DNA from 2 places in the Klebsiella terrigena genome. Region 1 is predicted to be linked to the other one. Evidence: predicted binding sites of a transcription regulator. Region 1 holds the regulator's gene; the other holds the start of a gene.

The links. The regulator CRP, encoded in region 1, controls carbon source genes, mostly activating them, when cyclic AMP is high. The targets are predictions, from matches to a motif close to ATGTGANNNNNNTCACAT.
Region 2: a site for CRP is predicted at 4,851-4,868, ahead of HCK03_RS06935 (NupC/NupG family nucleoside CNT transporter). Genes of this name have one in related genera too.

The regions. Positions count from the first base shown of each region.
Region 1 is NZ_CP050508.1:402,508-410,455, reverse strand. It holds gene kefB (glutathione-regulated potassium-efflux system protein KefB) at 1-467, opposite strand, end outside; gene kefG (glutathione-regulated potassium-efflux system ancillary protein KefG) at 454-1,020, opposite strand; gene HCK03_RS01835 (ABC transporter ATP-binding protein) at 1,193-3,097, shown strand; gene HCK03_RS01830 (hydrolase) at 3,297-4,319, shown strand; gene HCK03_RS01825 (YheU family protein) at 4,316-4,534, shown strand; gene HCK03_RS01820 (phosphoribulokinase) at 4,571-5,440, shown strand; gene HCK03_RS01815 (OsmC family protein) at 5,498-5,902, opposite strand; gene crp (cAMP-activated global transcriptional regulator CRP) at 6,209-6,841, shown strand; gene HCK03_RS01805 (YccS/YhfK family putative transporter) at 6,894-7,948, shown strand, end outside.
Region 2 is NZ_CP050508.1:1,450,952-1,458,899, reverse strand. It holds gene HCK03_RS06955 (alpha-keto acid decarboxylase family protein) at 1-1,619, opposite strand, end outside; gene mgrA (L-glyceraldehyde 3-phosphate reductase) at 1,796-2,788, shown strand; gene HCK03_RS06945 (DUF2502 domain-containing protein) at 2,933-3,286, shown strand; gene HCK03_RS06940 (Nramp family divalent metal transporter) at 3,348-4,586, opposite strand; gene HCK03_RS06935 (NupC/NupG family nucleoside CNT transporter) at 4,933-6,135, shown strand; gene HCK03_RS06930 (sensor domain-containing phosphodiesterase) at 6,177-7,948, opposite strand, start outside.

The sequences.
Region 1 (7,948 bases):
TGAAACAGCAGAACGGAGAATCCCAGCTGGCCGGACTCACTGCGGCTCATCCCCTTCTCGCGCATCAGCTGCAGCGCCATCGCCGTAGAGGACATCGCTAAGCCAATCCCGCCGACAACCGCCGCCTGCCACGTGAATCCGGTGACCATCAGCAGGCCGCCGAGGATTGCCGCGCTGCATAAAACCTGGGCCGCCCCAACGCCAAAGATGGAGCTTCTCAGGCGCCAGAGCTTCGACGGGTTGAGCTCGAGCCCGATGATAAACATCAGGAACACCACGCCCAGCTCGGAGAAATGAAGGATTTCATCGACGTCGCTGATGAACCCCAGCCCCCACGGGCCAATGGCGATCCCGGCGAGCAGATAGCCGAGTACCGCACCAATGCCCAGCCGGGCGGCCAGCGGTACCGCGACAACGGCGGCGAACAGAAACAGCACGCCAGCCAAAAGCAGATCAGCTCCCTCCATTTATGACTCCTCCTGACGCGATGGGGTTGGCCAACCAGTCACGATAAGCGCGCGCATGGCTTTTCAGATCGGCGGGCGATTGCCGACGGGCCCAGTAGACAATAATCGGGCTCATCCAGTGCATCCGGCACATGCCGGCGGTCAGTTCGAAAGGTCGGAGAATATCGTTCATTGGATAGCGGTTAGCGTCGCGACGGTAGGCGCTTTCCGGCTCACCGGTGGTGATCACGCTACGCCAGTACTTTCCCGCCAGTTGATTCCCCCCGGCACCGCTGGCAAAACCGCGGCTCAGCACTCTGTCCAGCCACTCTTTTAGCAGCGCCGGGCAGCTCCACGTATAGAGCGGATGCTGGAAAACAATCACCTCATGCTGACGCAGGAGATCCTGCTCCCAGGCAATATCGATAAAAAAATCGGGATAGTGTGCGTAAAGATCGTGCACGGTGACGTTCGGCAGCTGTAAGGCCGGTTCAAGCAAAACCCGGTTAGCCACGGAATCCTGAGATTCTGGGTGGGCATACAGCAGCAAAACCTTCGCTGTCTGAGACATCATTCCCCTCCCAACGTCTTGTAGTGGCCTGAACAACGGCTGCGCCTCAACGCAACCAGAATGACTTTGTGTATCGTCTTCATTTTGGGCTACCATTGCGGCCCGGTGGAGCTATTTGCTACCACATTACATTATCATAATGACAAATTAACATAGTCTGAACATACGGCGCCTTATGATTGTTTTCTCCTCGTTACAAATTCGTCGCGGCGTACGCGTCCTGCTGGACAACGCCACCGCTACCATCAACCCTGGCCAGAAGGTCGGTCTGGTGGGCAAAAACGGCTGCGGTAAATCCACGCTGCTATCGCTTTTGAAAAACGAGATTAGCGCCGACGGCGGCAGTATGACCTTTCCGGGCAACTGGCAGCTGGCGTGGGTTAATCAGGAAACCCCTGCGCTAGCGCAGCCGGCCATTGATTATGTTATTGACGGCGATCGGGAATATCGCCAGCTCGAGGCCGATTTAAATCAGGCCAACGAGCGCAATGACGGTCACGCCATTGCGACGGTTCACGGCAAGCTGGATGCCATTGACGCCTGGACGATCCGCTCACGCGCCTCGAGCCTGCTGCACGGCCTGGGCTTCAGCAACGAACAGCTGGAGCGCCCGGTGAGCGACTTCTCCGGCGGCTGGCGTATGCGCCTGAACCTGGCGCAGGCGCTCATTTGTCGCTCTGACCTCCTGCTGCTGGATGAACCGACTAACCACCTCGATCTCGATGCGGTGATCTGGCTGGAAAAGTGGCTCAAAAGCTATACCGGCACGCTGATCCTTATCTCGCACGATCGCGATTTTCTCGATCCGATCGTCGATAAAATTATGCATATCGAACAGCAAAACATGTTCGAGTACACCGGCAACTACAGCTCGTTCGAAATACAGCGCGCCACCCGTCTGTCGCAGCAGCAGTCGATGTATGAAAGCCAGCAGCTGCGCGTCGCCCATCTGCAAAGCTATATCGATCGCTTCCGCGCCAAGGCCACCAAGGCGAAGCAGGCCCAGAGCCGCATTAAAATGCTGGAGCGCATGGAGCTTATCGCCCCGGCCCACGTCGATAACCCGTTCCACTTTAGCTTCCGCGCGCCGGAAAGCCTGCCCAACCCGCTGCTGAAGATGGAAAAAGTCAGCGCTGGCTACGGTGAACGCATTATCCTCGACTCGATCAAGCTGAATTTGGTTCCCGGCTCACGCATCGGCCTGCTGGGACGCAACGGCGCCGGTAAATCGACGCTCATCAAGCTACTGGCCGGCGAGCTGCAGCCGCTGCAGGGCGAAGTGGGGCTGGCAAAAGGGATTAAGCTGGGCTACTTCGCTCAGCATCAGCTGGAGTTCCTGCGGGCGGATGAATCACCGCTGCAGCACCTGGCTCGCCTGGCGCCGCAGGAGCTGGAGCAGAAGCTGCGCGACTATCTCGGCGGCTTCGGTTTCCAGAGCGATAAGGTCAACGAAGCAACCCAGCGCTTCTCCGGCGGCGAAAAAGCGCGCCTGGTGCTGGCGCTGATCGTCTGGCAGCGCCCTAATCTTCTGCTGCTCGATGAACCGACTAACCACCTTGACCTCGATATGCGCCAGGCTTTAACCGAAGCGCTGATTGATTTCGAAGGCGCGCTGGTGGTGGTCTCGCACGATCGCCACCTGATCCGTTCGACCACCGACGATCTCTATCTGGTCCACGACGGCAAGGTTGAGCAGTTCGACGGCGATCTGGAAGATTACCAGCAGTGGCTGAGCGACTCGCAGAAGCAGGAGAGTCAGTCGTCTGACGCGATCAAAGATAACGGCAACAGCGCCCAGTCCCGCAAAGACCAAAAGCGCCGGGAAGCGGAGCTGCGCACCCTGACTCAGCCATTGCGTAAAGAGATTACCCGTCTTGAGAAAGAGATGGATAAGCTCAACGCCCAGCTCGCGCAGGCGGAAGAGAAACTGGGCGACAGCGGCCTGTATGACGCATCCCGCAAAGCGGACCTGACCGCCTGCCTGCAGCAGCAGGCCAGTGCCAAATCGGGTCTGGAAGAGTGCGAAATGGCCTGGCTGGAGGCGCAGGAACAGCTGGAGCAGATGCTGCAGGAAGGCTAAGCCCTGCGGGCCGAGCGCGCGGCCTCGACGGTTCACTGGCAATGAGCTTTCGGGGCCACTCTTCATGCCACAAAAGGCCCTATAGCGCCCGCTCTTTTTCGCGTAATCTCCACCAGCTGGCCATAAGATCACATATTGGCTAACCTGCGCACTTCATGCGCGGTATAGTGTTTATAAGTTTATTAATTGCTCTGGTGCTATGGTTGAAATCACCCCTACAGAAATGACGCCCCCCGAAGACGACTCGCGCGAGTTTCACCCAATGCGCGGCGTGGGCAATCGTCATCTGCAAACCATGCTGCCGCGACTGATCCGCCGCAAACTGGGCTTTACTCCACACTGGCAGCGCCTTGAACTCCCCGACGGTGATTTTATCGATTTGGCCTGGAGCGAAGATCCCGAATCAGCCCGCCATAAGCCGCGGCTGGTGGTTTTTCACGGTCTGGAAGGAAGCCTGCACAGCCCTTACGCTCACGGCCTGATCCACGCGGCAATGCAGCGCGGCTGGCTCGGCGTGGTGATGCATTTCCGCGGCTGTAGCGGCGAGCCTAACCGTAATAACCGCATCTACCACTCCGGAGAGACGGAAGACGGCACCTGGTTCCTGCGCTGGCTGCAGCGCGAATTTGGTCCCGCGCCCACGGCCGCCGTAGGCTATTCGCTGGGCGGCAATATGCTCGGCTGCCTGCTGGCAAACGAGGGCGACAGCGTCCCGCTCGACGCGGCGGTCATCGTGTCGGCCCCGTTCATGCTGGAGGCCTGCAGCTACCATATGGATAAAGGCTTCTCCCGCGTCTACCAGCGCTATCTGCTGAACCTGTTAAAAGCGAACGCCGCGCGCAAGCTGAAAGCCTACCCGGGCTCTCTGCCGGTTGATTTACGCCAGCTCAAAGGCATGCGGCGCATTCGCGAGTTTGACGATACCATCACCGCCAAAATTCACGGCTTTGCCGATGCGCTGGACTACTATCGCCAGTGCAGCGCGATGCCGCGTCTGAGCGATATCACGAAACCCACGCTGATCATTCACGCGAAAGACGATCCGTTCATGGACCATCATTCCATTCCGCCGCAGGAGCAGCTACCGGCCAACGTCGAGTACCAGCTGACCGAACAGGGCGGGCACGTCGGGTTTGTCGGCGGCACGCTGCGCAGGCCTGAGATGTGGCTGGAAAGACGGATCCCGGACTGGCTAACGCGCTGGCTGGAAGGAAAAAAATGATTATTCCCTGGCAGGATCTGGATCCCGAAACGCTGGATAACCTGATTGAAACCTTTGTGTTGCGCGAAGGCACCGATTATGGTGAACATGAACGCTCGCTGGCCGATAAGGTCGCCGATGTAAAACAGCAGCTGAAAAGCGGAGAAGCCGTACTGGTGTGGTCAGAGCTGCACGAGACGGTCAACATCATGCCCCGCAAGCAGTTCCACGGCTAAGGCGGCGCCACACCATCGTTTAATCTGGGAGTTGATATGTCTGCCAAACATCCGGTGATTGCCGTCACGGGCTCCAGCGGCGCGGGAACCACCACCACCAGCCTCGCCTTTCGCAAAATCTTCGCCCAGCTGAACCTGCGTGCCGCCGAAGTCGAGGGCGATAGCTTCCATCGCTACACCCGCCCGGAAATGGACATGGCGATCCGCAAAGCGCGGGATCAGGGGAAGCACATCAGCTATTTTGGCCCGGAAGCAAACGACTTCGGCCTGCTGGAAAACACCTTCCTCGAGTACGGACGCAGCGGAACCGGCCAGTCGAGAAAATATCTGCATACCTATGACGAGGCCGTGCCGTGGAATCAGGTACCGGGCACCTTCACGCCCTGGCAGCCGCTGCCGGAGCCGACCGACGTCCTGTTTTACGAAGGGCTACACGGCGGCGTTGTCACCCCGCAGCACAACGTGGCGCACAATGTCGACCTGCTGGTGGGCGTCGTGCCCATCGTCAACCTGGAGTGGATCCAGAAGCTCATCCGCGATACCAGCGAGCGCGGGCACTCTCGCGAAGCGGTGATGGATTCGGTCGTCCGCTCAATGGAAGATTATATTAACTTCATCACCCCGCAGTTCTCGCGTACCCATATCAACTTCCAGCGGGTTCCCACCGTTGATACGTCGAACCCCTTCGCCGCTAAAGGTATTCCCTCGCTGGATGAAAGCTTTGTGGTGATCCACTTCCGCAACCTGCAGGATATCGACTTCCCGTGGCTGCTGGCGATGCTGCAAGGGTCGTTTATCTCGCATATCAATACGCTGGTGGTACCGGGCGGCAAAATGGGGCTGGCGATGGAGCTGATCATGGCGCCGCTGGTTGAACGGCTGATGGCAGGGAAAAAGATCGGTTAAGCCGGTAAACACCCCGGCTGCACGACGCAAACCGGGGCCACGGGCTGGCCTTCCGGCTTAGCCCTCGATAACTTCGTACGAATGCGTGATATTTACCGCTTTTTGCAGCATCAGCGCCACCGAGCAGTATTTCTCCGCCGACAGGTCTACCGCTCGCGAAACGACCGCATCCTTCAGCTCGCGGCCGGTCACGATAAAGTGCAGGTTGATGTGGGTAAACAGGCGCGGCGCCTCTTCCCGACGCTCTGAGGTCAGCTTCACCTCACAGTTGGTCACATCGTGACGTCCTTTCTGCAAAATTGAGACCACGTCGATGGCGCTACAGCCGCCGGCGGCCATCAGCACCATTTCCATCGGACTCGGCGCTTTATCCCCGGAGTTACCGTCCATCAAAATCTGGTGGCCGGAAGCCGACTCACCGATGAAGGTTAACCCTTCCACCCATTTCACACGAGCTTGCATAAAATTTAACTCCAAGGTTGCAATTTTCCTGACAGATTACACGTACATAACAAATCTCGCAACGGAAGGCGACCTGCATCATGCTGAAGCGAGACACCAGGAGACACGCGGCAAAAGCTATGCTAAAACAGTCAGGATGCTACAGTATTACATTGATGTACTGCATGTATGCAGAGGAATTCACATTACAGGCTGAAGAAAAATCACCAGCCAGCTTCCCAGGCATAGGGAAACAATACGATTGCATGCCCGGATGCCGTGTAGTGTCGGCACCCGGAGATAGCTTATAACAGAGGATAACCGCGCATGGTGCTTGGCAAACCGCAAACAGACCCTACCCTCGAATGGTTCTTGTCTCATTGCCACATTCATAAGTACCCATCTAAAAGCACGCTGATCCACCAGGGTGAAAAAGCAGAAACGTTGTACTACATCGTCAAAGGCTCTGTGGCTGTGCTCATCAAGGATGAAGAAGGTAAAGAGATGATTCTCTCTTACCTCAACCAGGGCGATTTCATCGGTGAATTAGGCTTGTTTGAAGAAGGCCAGGAGCGTAGCGCCTGGGTACGTGCGAAAACCGCATGTGAAGTGGCCGAAATCTCCTATAAAAAATTCCGTCAGCTAATCCAGGTTAACCCGGATATTCTGATGCGTCTCTCGTCGCAGATGGCCCGCCGTCTGCAGGTTACCTCTGAGAAAGTCGGTAACCTTGCCTTCCTCGACGTCACCGGCCGTATCGCCCAGACGTTGCTGAACCTGGCAAAACAACCTGACGCCATGACCCACCCGGACGGTATGCAAATCAAAATTACCCGTCAGGAAATCGGTCAGATCGTCGGCTGTTCACGTGAAACCGTTGGCCGTATTCTGAAGATGCTGGAAGATCAAAATCTGATCTCCGCACACGGTAAAACTATCGTCGTCTACGGCACGCGTTAAGCTGATAAAACGGCGTGTTGCTCCTGCAACACGCCGTTTTTGTTTTCCCTCTATGTGGCGCAGGCTGATTTACCACCCGGAAGTCAACTACGCACTGCGGCAAACGCTGGTGCTGTGTTTGCCGGTCGCAATAGGCCTCCTTCTCGGCCATCTGCAGCAGGGTCTGCTGTTCTCGCTGGTTCCCGCATGCTGCAACGTCGCCGGTCTTGATACACCGCATAAGCGCTTCTTTAAACGCCTGATTATTGGCGGCTCGCTCTTTGCCGGCTGCAGCCTGATCGTTCAGCTCCTTCTCCAGCACGATATCCCGCTCCCTTTAATTCTCAGCGGCCTGACCCTGCTCCTTGGCGTCACGGCAGAAATCAGCTCGCTGCACGCGAGGCTGCTGCCCGCCTCGCTGATTGCCGCCATCTTTACTCTGAGCCTCGCCGGCAATATGCCGATCTGGGAACCGCTGCTGATCTACGCGCTTGGCACGCTGTGGTACGGGCTATTCAACTGGTTCTGGTTTTGGCTGTGGCGCGAGCAGCCGCTGCGCGAATCGCTAAGCCTGCTCTACCGGGAGCTGGCCAACTATTGTGAAGCCAAATACAGCCTGCTGACCCAGCATATCGACCCGGCAACCTCGCTGCCTCCGCTGCTGACCCGTCAGCAAAAGGTCGTCGACCTGATCACCCAGTGCTACCAGCAGATGCATATGCTGGCGGCCAATCAGCGTAGCGACCATAAGCGCCTGCTGCGGGCGTTTCAGGTTGCCCTCGATCTGCAGGAACATATTTCCGTCAGCCTGCATCAGCCGGAAGAGGTGCAGAAGCTGGTCGAACGCAGCCACGCGGAAGCGGTAATCCGCTGGAATGCGCAAACCGTCGCCGCGCGGCTAAGGGTGCTGGCGGATGACATCCTCTACCACCGCTATCCGCAGCGCTTTAACATGGATAAGCAGATCGGCGCCCTGGAGAAGATTGCCTCTCAGCACCCCGACAACCCGGTCGGGCAATTCTGCGCATGGCACTTCAGCCGCCTTGCCCGGGTGCTGCGCACCCAGCGTCCGCTGTACCCACGTAACCTGATGGCCGATAAGGAACGGCGCCTGCCGCTACTGCCTGC
Region 2 (7,948 bases), 1.0 Mb from region 1:
CGCAAAAAGTCGGGGATATCCATTTTGGGCAGCATTACCTCGACCAGCGTCAGCCGGTCGGAGGTTACGCTGTCGGTCATCGCCTCCTTCAGCTCCGCGGTACGCGTCACGCGCCAGCAGCGCGAAGGAACGTCGGGGGCAAACGCCTCCGGCAGGCGGTTCCAGTCCCAGAGGGCAATATCGTTATAGCGCTGCTCCGCCCCGTGGATCGCCCGCTCAACCGTATAGCCTTCGTTGTTAAGCAGCAGAATGAGCGGCCGCTGCTTGTCGCGCAGCATCGAGCCCATCTCCTGGATCGTGAGCTGCGCTGCGCCATCGCCGATAATCAATACCACCCTTCGGTCCGGCGCGGCGGTCTGCGCGCCGTAGGCCGCCGGCAGCGTAAAGCCTATCGACCCCCACAGCGGCTGAACCAGCAGCGTCGCATCCGAGGGCAGCCTCAGCGCCGCGACGCCGAATGCCGCGGTTCCCTGATCGGCGAGAATAATATCGCCCGGCCGCAGCTGCTCCTGTACGGTGCTCCAGAAGCTTTTTTGCGTCAGCGCGCCGCCCGTAGCTCCGCCCACCTCCGGCAGCGAGACCGGCGGCAGCGTCCACTCCGCCGCCAGGCTGGCAGAGAGCCCGATCAGGACCGCCAGCGCCTGATCCATCGGGATCCGACTAAACCAGCGCTCCCCTACCCTGACGGCGAACGGCTGGATCTCAATGGTGTGCTCTGGCGGTAAATGCTGGGTAAATCCGGCGGTAATGGTGTCGGTAAAGCGCGTGCCTACGCAGATGATGGTATCGGCATTTTCAATGGTTTCGCGGGTCTGGGGCGCGCTGGCGATGCCGCTGTAGGTGCCGACAAAACCGGGGTTCTGCTCGTCAAAGAGCCCCTTGCCCATCAGCATGGTGGCGTGAGCAATCGGCGTTTTTTCGACCCAGGTTCTTAGCGTTTCCTGTAGGCCATAGCGCTGGGCGAGAAAATCCGCCAGCAGCGATACCCGCCGGCTGCCCCGCAGCAGCAGTCCCGCATACTCCTGAAAGCCGGCCAGCTGATTCTCGTCCGCTGGCGGCCCCTCAATCACCAGACGACGCGCGGGCGGCGTGGCGCTGGCCCTTGCGACGTCGGCAGGCAGCATTAAATAGCCGGGGCGATGGTGGGCCAGCATTTCGCTGAGGACGCGATCGATTTCATGGCAGGCATTGCCCGCCGTCAGGGTGGCCTGAGTGCAGGTGATCTGCTCGCTCATCCGCGCAAAATGCGTAAAATCGCCATCCCCCAGCGTGTGGTGCAGCAGCTCCCCCCGCTGCTGGGCGCCGCTGCAGGGAGCACCCACGATATGCAGAACCGGGACGTGTTCGGCATAGCTGCCCGCCACGCCGTTAAGCGCGCTCAGCTCGCCAACGCCGTAGGTCGTCAGCAGCGCACCGGCGCCCTTGATACGCGCATAGCCGTCGGCCGCATAGGCGGCGTTCAGTTCGTTCGCGCAGCCGACCCATCCCAGCGCCTCATGCGCGATCACACGATCGAGGAACTGCAGGTTGTAATCTCCCGGTACGCCAAACAAGCGGTCTATGCCGCAATCTACAAGGCGATCCAGCAGATAATCGCCAATCGTGTAAGTCGGTTGCATAGCCATACTCCTTATCCCGTGCAGGTAATTTGAGTATTGAATAAGCGATCGAACTGTCCAGATTGTGTCGAATATATGAAGTGGAAAGCAAAATTTACGACTTTGGGGTGTGTACTCCGGGCTGAACATTCTTTAGTGTAAACGTATACACAAGCTGTTTTATCTGCGGAGGAAGTATGGTTTACCAGGCAAATGCGACGCGATATCAGACAATGGAATTCCGCCGATGCGGCCAAAGCGGGCTAAAGCTGCCGGCAGTTTCTCTCGGCCTTTGGCATAACTTTGGTGACGAAACGCGAGTAGAAACCAGCCGCCAGCTGCTGCGTCACGCCTTCGATCTCGGCATTACGCACTTCGATCTGGCCAACAACTACGGGCCGCCGCCGGGTTCTGCTGAGAGCAATTTCGGCCGCATCCTGCGGGAGGATTTTTTACCTTATCGCGATGAGCTGATTATCTCCAGCAAGGCCGGTTACACCATGTGGGACGGGCCTTACGGTGACTGGGGTTCGCGCAAGTATCTGATTGCCAGCCTCGATCAGAGCCTGAAACGGATGGGGCTGGAATACGTCGATATCTTCTATCATCACCGCCCCGATCCCGAGACTCCGCTGCTGGAAACGATGCGCGCACTTGACCACATCGTGCGTCAGGGTAAAGCGCTTTACGTCGGGCTATCGAACTACCCTCTCGCCCAGGCGACGGAGGCGGTGAGCATTCTCAACGATCTCGGCACGCCGTGCATTATTCATCAGCCAAAATACTCCATGTTAGAGCGCTGGGTTGAAGACGGGCTGCTGGATTTCCTGCAGGCCGAGGGGGTCGGAAGCATTGCGTTTTCACCGCTGGCCGGCGGCCAGCTGACCGACCGCTATTTACACGGTATCCCGGCTGATTCCCGGGCCGCCAGCGGCAGCCGCTTCCTGCAGGCGGATCAGCTGACGGCAGAAAAGCTGGAGAAAGTCCGCCAGCTGGACGCCCTGGCGCAGGCGCGCGGACAGAAGCTATCGCAGATGGCGCTGGCCTGGGTGCTGCGCGGCGAAAAAGTGACCTCGGTGCTGATCGGGGCCAGCAAAACGGCCCAGCTTGACGATGCCGTCGGGATGCTCGCCAATCGCCACTTCAGCCCTGATGTGTGCGCGAAAATAGACGCAATTCTGGCGGCGTAAACAAAAAGTTACTTTAGCAAAAAGGTTGTTTTAGCAAAAAGTGCTCTTATCCGCGATTTAGGAGTTCATCCAATGCTGCGGGGCTTCACCGCCTCGTAATATCACGTTAACAAGCCGCAAGGCTCGATCGTGAAGGAGAAGAGTATGTTCAGGTCACTGATACTGGCTGCCGTGCTGTTGGCTTCAGCGCCATTAGTTGCTAACGCTGGTGAAATCACCCTGCTGCCATCTGTAAAATTACAAATAGGCGATCGCGACAATTACGGTAATTACTGGGACGGTGGCGGCTGGCGCGACCGTGATTACTGGCGTCGTAACTACGAATGGCGCGATAACCGCTGGCGGCATCATGACAACGGCCGTCACCGCGGCTGGGATAAGCGCAAAGCTTATGAACGCGGCTACCGTGAAGGCTGGAACGATCGCGACGACCGTCGCGGCGGCTGGGGGCGTGGACCGGGAGGTCGCGGACACGGACACGGTCACGGCCATCACTAAATGTCCTGCAATCAGTTACATCAAACGGGGGAGCCTTGCGGCTCCCCCGTTTATTACCCGCTTATAATCCCAACACCGTCCCCACCAGCAGCCAGCCGTTCAGCGTAACCACAATCGCCACGATGACCCAGCCGGTTCGCTTAATCCATGCCGTATTCACCAGATCGCCCATCAGCTTCGGGTTACTGGTAAAAATCAGCAGCGGCACCAGCGCCAGCGCAATACCAAAGCTCAGCAGCACCTGGCTCATCACTAAGATACGGGTCGGATCGAGCCCCATCATGATGACGATAAACGACGGCAGCATAGTAACCGCCCGGCGAAACCACAGCGGGATATGAAAGCGAATAAACCCCTGCATCACCACCTGGCCCGCCAGGGTACCAACCACCGTCGACGACAGCCCGGCAGCCACCAGACTGAGGCCAAATATGGTTGCCGCGGCGTGGCTCAGCAGCGGCTCCAGCGTCAGGTAGGCGGCATCAAGATCGGCGACGCCGGTATGTCCGTTAAAGTGAAACGCGGCGGCGGCGGTGGCCATCATCGCCAGGTTAACAAAGCCGGCGATGGTCATGGCAATCGCCACATCCCAGCGGGTGGCGTTATAGCGCTCTTTGCGCGTGCCGTCATGCAGGTTCTGGGTCAGCGACGAGTGCAGATAGATGACGTGAGGCATAATGGTGGCCCCCAGCACCCCGGCCGCCAGGAACACCGCTTCTCCGTTAGGCAGGCTCGGGATAATCATCCCTTTCGCCAACGGCGCCAGCGCCGGCTGGGAGAAAATCAGCTCAACGATATAGGCGCCGGCAACAAACAGCAGCAGCCCGCCAATGACCTTCTCCAGCGGCTTTTGCCCGCGACGCTGGAGCATCAAAATCAAAAACGTGGCGATACCGGTCAGCACGGCGCCCTGCAGTAAAGAGACGCCAAGCAGCAGCTTAAAGCCGATCGCCGCGCCAATAAACTCGGCAAGGTCCGTCGCCATGGCGATAATTTCCGCCTGCACCCAATAGAACCACACCACCGGGCGCGGATAGTGGTCGCGGATCTGCTCCGCGAGATTTTTACCCGTCGCAATTCCCAGCTTTGCCGACAGCACCTGAATCAGCATCGCCATCAGGTTTGCCCACACCACTACCCACAGCAGCTGGTAGCCGAAGCTGGCGCCCGCCTGGATATTGGTCGCAAAGTTACCGGGATCGATATACCCGATGGCAGCAATAAAGGCAGGCCCCATCAAAGCGAGCTTCATCTTGCGCGCTGCGCGACCGCTGCTATTCTCAACGCGACTGCTTGTCATTTTCTGCCTCAGAAATATAGCCTTTGCTATGTTTAATGCTACCAAAATGCGAATGATTATCAAGTTCATTTATAACGGCGATAATTATTGCTTTGATAGGAGGGAACGATAGCGGCTAACAACGAAAAGGTGGCATTGATGGAAGTCCATCGCGCCTGGTCATCAGATTAGTACAATCTAAGCAACTTTTAAAACCTTTACGCAACATAACAAAAATGTATGTTCGATCACTATTTTGGTGATTAGTCACAGTTCCTTGCAATAGTGTGGACTTGATCTCGTTTTCTTTGGGCTTGTTACATAGAATGTGCACAGAAATTTAACCTGCCTCATATTTGGAGCAAATATGGACCGCGTCCTGCACTTTATTCTCGCGATCGTCGTGGTGGCTATTTTGGCCCTTTTGGTCAGCCACAACCGTAAGCAGATTCGTATTCGTTATGTTATTCAATTGCTTGTCATTGAAGTCCTGCTGGCATGGTTCTTCCTGAACTCCGATATCGGTCTGGGTTTCGTGAAAGGATTCTCCGAGATGTTCGAAAAACTTCTCGGCTTTGCTAACGAAGGGACCAACTTCGTCTTCGGCAATATGAACGATAAAGGCCTCGCCTTCTTCTTCCTCAAGGTCTTGTGCCCAATCGTCTTCATCTCTGCGCTGATCGGTATTTTGCAGCATATCCGCATCCTGCCTATCGTCATTCGCGCGATCGGTACCGTGCTGTCCAAAATCAACGGCATGGGTAAGCTGGAATCATTCAACGCCGTCAGCTCGCTGATTCTGGGCCAGTCGGAAAACTTTATCGCGTATAAAGATATCCTCGGCAAAATGTCGCGTAACCGCATGTACACCATGGCGGCGACCGCAATGTCCACCGTTTCCATGTCCATCGTCGGCGCGTACATGACCATGCTGCAGCCGAAGTACGTTGTTGCGGCGCTGGTTCTTAACATGTTCAGTACCTTTATCGTCCTGTCGCTGATTAACCCTTACCGCGTTGATGAAAGCGAAGAAAATCTGCAGATGTCGAACCTGCATGAAGGTCAGAGCTTCTTTGAAATGCTGGGTGAGTACATCCTGGCAGGCTTTAAAGTCGCGATAATCGTTGCGGCGATGCTGATTGGTTTCATCGCGTTAATCTCTGCGCTGAACGCCCTGTTCGCGACCGTTACCGGCTGGTTCGGTTACAGCATCTCCTTCCAGGGTATCCTCGGCTACATCTTCTACCCGGTTGCATGGGTGATGGGCGTACCGGCAGGTGAAGCGCTGCAGGTCGGCAGTATCATGGCGACTAAACTGGTTTCAAACGAATTCGTTGCGATGATGGATCTGCAGAAAATTGCCAGCACGCTCTCTCCGCGTGCGGAAGGCATTATCTCCATCTTCCTCGTCTCCTTCGCCAACTTCTCTTCAATCGGGATTATTGCCGGGGCGATTAAAGGCCTGAACGAAGAACAGGGTAACGTTGTTTCCCGCTTTGGCCTGAAGCTGGTTTACGGCTCGACCCTGGTGAGCGTGCTCTCGGCGTCTATCGCCGCGCTGGTACTGTAATTTCTTAAGGTTGTGCAAAAGCCGGGCGAGTCCCGGCTTTTTTACGCCCGTAGTTCCTCGAGCGGCCGCGGCTTGCCGATCAGGTAGCCCTGCAAATAGTCAACGCCTAGCGCCAGCAGCCGCGCCTTCTGCTCTTGCGTTTCCACGTACTCCGCCACAACCGTCAGGTTTTTCACTCTCGCCATCTCGATGATGGATTTGATAATGATCGCATCCAGAGGGTCGGTTTCCACGTCGCGCACGAAGCAGCCGTCAATCTTCACGATATCCGCCTGGAGCCGCTTCAGGCGCTCATAGTTCGCATAGCCGGTACCAAAGTCATCGATAGCAATGGCGCAGCCAAAATCCCGCAGCTGCTGGATGTTGTGGAGGCTGGTTTGCTCATCGCAGAAGGCCTGCTCTTCGGTAATTTCGAGGGTGATCGCTTCGGCCTGGAGGTTATAGCGTCTGAACAACGCAATAATCTGCGCCGCGCTGTCGCGCTGCATCAGCGTGTAGGGCAGAAGATTAACGGAGAAGTGCTGGCCCGGATGACGATGCAGGGTGCTGAACAACGTTTCCAGTACCAGCATGTCGAAACGCTGGCTCAGGTTGAACTGCACGATGAGCGGAATAAAGCGGTCCGGCGTAATGACGGTTTCTCCGCACTGCATCCGCGTAAGCACTTCGTAATAGCCCTCCCCCGCCGCGTTCTGGATCGGCTGGGCATACAGCACGAGATCGCGTTTGCTGAGCGCCTGCTTCACCCGGGTCAGCATGCGCACCTGCTCGCTGGTCTGATCGGAAACCTGCCCCTGCGTCGCGTCCAGCGCCAGCACCCGCTGCGCTGCGCCGGCCTGCTCCGAAAGCCAGCTCAGCTGGCCAAGCATTGGATGAAGCTCGGCCTCGACGCCGTGATGCCGGCCCCACGATGCGCCAAACTCCAGATCCAGCGTCTGGTTATTCCAGCTAAATTTATTGTGGTTGAGTATCGCCACGATGTGGCCTAGCCGCGCCTCGGGTTCTGGCCCGCACAGCACCAGCAGCAGCTCGCTGCCGGGTAGCTGAAATATTTTATCTCCCGCCCCCAGCAGCGGCTGCACCTTACCGGCTACCTGCCGCTTGCAGTGCACGCGCATCATCATGCCGTAATGGCGGCTGAGGAAGTCCAGATTATCAATTCGCAGGCTGCTGATGGCGACCTGAGGATTGCGGCGTAAATGGCACTCCAGCGCACGCAGATTAGGTAATCCGGTCAGCGGGTCCTCCTGCGCCTGATCCCGCCATCTGAGCTTGATTCGTTCGTTCTGAGCGTAAATATCCAGCATATAAAACAAGCAAATGGTGAATGAGATGAGTACCGAGAGCACGAATGATAAGGCGTATTCAGTCTTTACGCCCTGCAGGAAATTTTGATTATAGGCAACCAGCAAGAATGCTGAAACGGACCATGAAATACGGATCAGCACATGGCCCAGCCGGCTAATACCAATAAAATAGAGAATAAAAATAAGCGGGACTAAATAACCTGCAATAAAAACAGAGTTATAAGGTGCACAAAGTACCGCTAATATTGCTGCGAGCGCCATAAACCAGTACAGCGTAAATACCCGACGCTCGCGCGTAAGCCACGGTTGACAATGTCGAAGCCAGAATGTGCTGGCAAAACGCGGACTGATAATCATCCGCAACGGATAATAAAAGAAGGTCGTAAAAATTAACGCCGCGCAAATCAAACTCTGAATATCAATAATGGTATAAATTGCCGGCATACCTTTGAAATAACTCGATATAACCAGTGGGAAAGAAAAAAACACTCCCGCCAGATACATGG